2 regions of the Solibacillus sp. GQ1 genome follow, and region 2 is predicted to be linked to the other one. Evidence: predicted binding sites of a transcription regulator. Region 2 holds the regulator's gene; the other holds the start of a gene.
The links. The regulator LexA, encoded in region 2, represses DNA repair genes until DNA is damaged. The targets are predictions, from matches to a motif close to CGAACATATGTTCG.

Region 1 (3,250 bases), 1.7 Mb from region 2:
ATCGCCATCATTTCCGCAGTTTATTTAGGATATCGCCGAGTGAAGCGCGAACGAAGGTATTTTAACCGACGGATACTAGGTGGCTGGTCCGAGCTGAAAAATATGCTTGCGATGGGCTTTATGCTGTCCGTTATTATTTCCTTATTTAGTCTTGTAATAGGCTTAACAGTATCACTCGAATTATTGACAATTGTATTTATTGTAAGTTTCGTAGGTTTGATCATTTATATGTATCAATTATTATCGCCGGCAATTGTTATGGCGGTTGCTTTTTGCGGAATCGTTTGGATGCAATGGCAAGATTGGTCATATACAATCGGAACTATTGAATTGGCAGGGAGAAATGTTACGGACGATCTTGTTATGACCGTTCCGATTATGACAGGACTCTTGCTGATGGCAGAAGGAATTTTAATTCGCCGGTATGGTGCCCGTTTTGCTTCACCGATTGTTGAGAAAACAAAGCGTGGATTAAATGGAATAGGCTATTTTAGTAAACAGCTTTGGATTTTGCCTGTCTTTACGATTATTCCAGGTGAAGGCATTCAAAATTTTGCGCCTTATTGGCCACAGTTTACGGTCGGAGCAGAACAGTTTTCGATCATCGTTTTCCCGTTTATTATCGGATTCCAGCAAATGGTGCGTCAAAAGCTGCCGATGAATGTTTATCCTCAAATGGGACGTTCAATTATTATGATCGGGCAATTTGTGCTGATCGTCGGATTGGCTGCATATTTTCTGCCGGTACTTGGTGCTGCTGCATTAGCATTAGGTGCGATTTCACGCACAATTATCGGCATTCATTATAGTCGTTCAGAAGACCGCAATAGTTATGCTGTTGTACGGAGTGATAAAGGTGTGATGATTGCCGGCATTTTACCGGATTCTCCTGCAGAGAAAATGGGACTTGTTGCAGGTGAGATTATTAAGCGTGTAAATGGACAAGATGTTTTTACAGAAGAAGATTTGTATAAAGCATTGCAGATCAATGCTGCCCATTGTCGTTTGGAAGTGCTTGATCATTCAGGCGAATTGCGTCTTGCCCAGCATGTTGTCCATCGTGATGATAATCACAAAATCGGGTTATTAGTTGTTAGTTAATTTCAAAAGAATCTCGGTAATACGAGGTTCTTTTTTTTGGCTGAAACGGGTATAAACAAATTATGTTAAGATTAAATTGTACTAGACAGCATTGGATAACTTCAGGAATTTTTATCGTTTTTGGTAGGGGTGATTGATTTATGTTAGATTGGCTGACAATCGATAATTTAGAAACAATTGTAGAGAAATATAAGTTATTAGGTCCTTTTTTCGGAATTTTATTAACATTTTTAGAATCATTTATACCGATATTGCCGCTGTTCGTAATAATTATTGCCAATGCCGCAGCATACGGTTTATTTTGGGGATTTTTACTGTCTTGGCTTGGAACGGTAGCAGGATCATACATGTTCTTCCTCATGATTCGCATGTTCGGAAAGTACCGTCTCTTCCGCCGGATTAAAGAACAGAAACAAGTAAAAAAACTGATTAACTGGGTGGATATTAGAGGATTTACCCCATTGTTTGTGCTGCTGTGCCTGCCGTTTACACCTGTTGTTGTTGTCAATACTGTTGCGGGTTTATCCAATATTAAAAAGAAGTATTATTTTTTGACACTCCTTATTTCAAAACCCATTTTAATCTTTTTAATTAGCTATTTAGGCAGTGATTTGCGTGATATTTTAACCTCTCCTGTAAAACTTATTATTTCAGCTGTCATTATTTTAATCATTTGGGGAATCGGAAAATTGATTGAACATATTTTAAATAAGCGTGTGGAAAGAGATTTGCGAGAGATTGGAAAGCTACGAAAACATAAATAAATTCTACGAGTCTTGTCTTTTAACAAATTGTGAAAAGACAGGGCTTTTTTGTATGATTGCAATTAATGCGCGAACATGTATTCTTATATTATAATAGAAGAAAGAAATAAAAGTGAGGTGGGATTTGTGACGTTACGAGTTATATCAGGACGGGCAGGCACGGGAAAAACAACATTGATTCACCGTGAGATTGTTGAAGATTTAAAAACAAATATATTTGGACATCCAATTTTTTTATTAGTTCCTGACCAAATGTCGTTTACAGCGGAATATGAGCTGACGACGAATTATGACATTGAAGGAATGATGCGTGCACAGGTAATGACATTCAAACGGCTTGCCTGGTTTGTGCTGCAAAATGAAGGCGGTATCGCCCACGAACGCATTGACGGCACAGGGTACCGCATGCTGTTGCGACGTATTTTGGAAGAACATCAGGAAGAATTCCTACTATTTAAACGAGCGGCAGGTAAACCTGGTTTTACGAAGGAAGTCGAGCAGATTTTAAAGGAATTCAGTCAATATCATATCGATGTGGAAACAATTGACCCGCTAATCGAATCATTAAAATTAAACGGTGCAAGTGAAGTACTGCTTCATAAATTGCATGATCTGAATATTATTTTAAAGCAGTTGCATGAGCGAATCGGGACTGAATATATTGATGGCGATGGCTATTTTCCGCTGTTAATTGAGCGCATTCCGAAAATGGAAAGCTTGCGCGATACCCACATCTATTTGGATGGGTTTGTTTCATTTAACGGACAGGAATTTGCCATTTTAAAAGAGCTTCTTATTTATGCAAAGCGTGTCACAATTGTTCTCCCGATGGAAAACCCAGAAATGGATGTACTCGAAGGATCGGTATTTTACAGAGCTGCGGTGACGTACGACAAAATAAAGAATGAGCTGCAAAAATTACGTTTCGAACGAGGAATTGATATTGAAGAGGAGGCGCGTGTTCATTTAGAAGTAAACTACCGTGCGACAAATCGGGATTTACTGCATATTGAACATTGCTTCGACAAAATTACGGATACACCAGTCGAATCAACGGGACATACGAAAATATTGGAAGGTGTAAACCCGCGCGCAGAAGTGCAAGGTATTGCCCAGGAAATTAAACAGCTCGTTCTGGAAAAGGGGCTTCGCTATAAAGATATCGGGATAATGTACCGCCAGGCGGATGTATATGATGCGATTATTGGAACGACCTTTACCCAATACGAAATTCCGTTTTTCTCAAATGAGAAGCGTGCGATGCTTTACCATCCGCTTATCGAATTCAGTCGATCCGTACTGGAGATTATTACGACAAACTGGAAATACGAGCCGGTTTTCAGAAGTATTAAAACCGATTTGTTTTTCCCTTACGGAGCCAATTT
Region 2 (3,250 bases):
TGATGAGGCAGTGCAAATTGCAAATGAGATCGGACCAATTGAAACGAAACGGGAAGGGAAAAAACCGGGTTTGCTTCATGCTTATGAGGAAATTGAAAAACAGGTGGAAAAAGGGCGAATCGGTTTTAAACGTAAATATGTACGTTGTTAATTGTAAAGAGTTATACCTTGTTTTTTCACAATACAATTGTATAAACTAAAATTATGGGAATTTCAAGGAGGCTTATTACATGAAAAAAAGTATTGCTATCGATATGGACCAGGTACTAGCTGATTTTTATTCGAAATTACGTGTGACATATAACGAAAATTTCGGAACAAATTTTACAGATGAAGAGTTTCTTCTGACGACACAGCGCGATTTGCCTCGAGAAGATGCGAAGAAATTATTTGCAATATTAAATGAGCCTGACTATTTCAGAGATTTAAAAGTACTGGATGAAGATGCGATTAAAGTCATTCAAGAGTTGCAGGAACATTATGAAATTTTTATTGCGACAGCTGCAATGGATGTACCGGGTTCATTTACAGCGAAATACGACTGGTTAATGGAGCATTTACCCTTTATTAAAACACAGAACATTGTGTTTTGCGGAAATAAAGCGGTAATACATACCGATTATTTAATTGATGACAGCCCACGCCAACTCGCAGCATTCAAAGGGACAGGTATATTGTATTCGATGCCGTACAATCGATCAGAAGAAGGTTTCATGCGTGTTCATAACTGGAAAGAAATTAAACAGTATTTTATAAAACAAATGGAAAGTGTTTAATAAGTAAAGGGTTGCGATTCTGCAATCCTTTTTTATTTTTGTAGTCATTTCGTATAACGCAATAGTATAATTTAAATTATTGGAATTATCTATAAATTATAAGGGGATAAAAAGAATGAAACCGATTATTGGATTAACAATGTATGATTTTGACAAGAAGTTGGATATTAATAACACGTATTTAATTTCAATTGAACAAGCGGGAGGTATACCGATTTGTATACCGAATGCTACAGAAGAAAACGTAAATGAGTTATTAGATCTAATTGATGGCCTCGTATTAATTGGTGGAGCGGATATAGATCCATTGTTGTTTAATGAAGAACCGCACCGTCATATCGGAAGTGTTGTACGGAAACGTGATGACAGCGATCTTTTATTGATGAATGAAGCCTATAAAAGACAAATGCCGGTTCTCGGTATTTGCCGCGGACAACAGATTATGAATGTCGCATTCGGGGGGAAGATAATTCAGGATATACCCTCACAAGTAGTGAACACAATTTTACATAAACAGCCTTCAAAGCGAGGGGAACTGGCACATACCGTTGAAGTAAAGACACCTAAATTTAAAGAGATTTTTAAAGAAGACTCATTCCGTGTAAATACATTTCATCATCAATCGGTTGGAAAGCTAGGGAAAGGGCTCGTTGTTTCGGCACTTGCTAAGGACGGCATCATTGAAGGGATTGAACATGAATCGCATCCATATTGTGTCGCGGTGCAATGGCATCCGGAAGAATTGGCTCCGAACGGTGATGTTTATGCACAGCGCTTATTTAATAGTTTTGTAGAAGCATGCAATAAATAACGAAAGGCTTAGTCGTTCGCGGCTGAGCTTTTTATTTTGTAAATAAAAAACTTGCCGATTCTATTAGAATGGCAAGTTGATGATTAATGGATATTTCGATAGAGGCCGACCACTTTACCTAAAATAGAAACTTGGTTGACAATGATTGGTTCCATTGAGCTATTTTCAGGCTGTAAACGGAAATGAGTTTTTTCTTTGTAAAAGCGCTTAACAGTTGCTTCATCGTCTTCCGTCATTGCTACGACAATCTCTCCATTGTTCGCAGTAGACGTTTTTTTAACGATCACATAATCCCCATTTAAAATCCCGGCTTCAATCATGGATTCTCCCATAATCTCAAGCATAAATAATTCCTCTTCCGGTGAGCCGTAAGCATCCGGCAACGGGAAATATTCCTGGATATCCTCGATTGCAGAAATAGGCAGACCAGCTGTAACTTTACCGATCAGCGGAACATGAATAACACCTTGTTTTGCGATATTCATCTCTTCCTGATCCAATATTTCAATGGCACGCGGCTTTGTAGGATCACGGCGGATAAGCCCTTTACTTTCTAAACGAGCTAAATGCCCGTGGACAGTTGAACTGGAAGCTAAACCTACTGCTTCTCCAATTTCGCGAACTGATGGCGGATAGCCTTTAGCACGAACTTCCTCTTTTATAAAAGTTAGAATAGCTTGCTGCCGCTTTGAAATTTTTTGTGTCAACTAACTCACCTCTTTATCATGCTATTTTTCTTAAAGTAAGTATAGCAGTATGCGAACATGAATGCAAACATAAGTTCGAAAAAACGGTTGACAAAAACATACGTTCGTATTATTATGAGAACAAACATTCCGAACGTACATTCGAAAGAGGGTTTTTCAAATGAAAAGAGTTAAATTAAATGGCTTCACATCAATGTTTCTACTATTCTCTGTACTTATGATTGCTTTATTCATGATGCAGGATGATAAAATTGAATTATACGAACACGTAAGCATAGAGCATGGCGATACTTTATGGTCGTTGGCAGAACAATATCGTGGTAAAATGGCTAAGCATGATTGGATCAATGAAGTAAAAAAGGAAAACGGAATGCTGGATGAAAAAGTTGTTTTAGGACAAGTATTGGTTGTGCCTGTAGAAAAAGATTCACAATACATAGCTCAGCTGAATGAATCCTCCGATATGCAATTGATTAAAGTAGCGAGAGGGAACAATGATAAAAACTAAAGCAGTGATCTATTGCCGTGTCAGTACGGATAAAAATACACAAGAAACATCGCTAGTGCGTCAGCAGGAGGAGCTGACAAAATACGCAAAATCATTCGGCTATAAAGATGTGGAGATTTTCATGGACCAGCATAGTGGATATGATGTCGATCGAGACGGATTACTCGACATGCTTGACTACATGAAAGAGTACGGTATTAAAGCATTATTTGTACAGGATGAAACCCGTTTAGGGCGAGGGAATGCCCGTATGGCAGTGCTGCACCTCCTGCAAAAATATGAAGCGACAGTATATACATTGAATGATGCAGGTCCTGTCGTATTAAACGAAATGGATACAATGCTGCTCGAAATTTTAGCGATTGTCGAAGAGTATCAGCGTCGTATGCATAATGCAAAAATCCGCCGGGGAATGCGCCGCGCTGTAGAAAATGGCTACCAGCCGCAA

Region 1: a site for LexA is predicted at 1,936-1,949, ahead of addB (helicase-exonuclease AddAB subunit AddB). Genes of this name have one in related genera too.

The regions. Positions count from the first base shown of each region.
Region 1 covers NZ_JCAXEX010000001.1:311,154-314,403, forward strand. Annotated here, with positions in the region: gene AC6CH1_RS01375 (PDZ domain-containing protein) at 1-1,101, shown strand, start outside; gene AC6CH1_RS01380 (TVP38/TMEM64 family protein) at 1,242-1,865, shown strand; gene addB (helicase-exonuclease AddAB subunit AddB) at 1,992-3,250, shown strand, end outside.
Region 2 covers NZ_JCAXEX010000001.1:2,030,134-2,033,383, reverse strand. Annotated here, with positions in the region: gene AC6CH1_RS10440 (DNA alkylation repair protein) at 1-151, shown strand, start outside; gene AC6CH1_RS10435 (5' nucleotidase, NT5C type) at 231-776, shown strand; gene AC6CH1_RS10430 (gamma-glutamyl-gamma-aminobutyrate hydrolase family protein) at 892-1,587, shown strand; gene lexA (transcriptional repressor LexA) at 1,671-2,294, opposite strand; gene yneA (cell division suppressor protein YneA) at 2,455-2,802, shown strand; gene AC6CH1_RS10415 (YneB family resolvase-like protein) at 2,789-3,250, shown strand, end outside.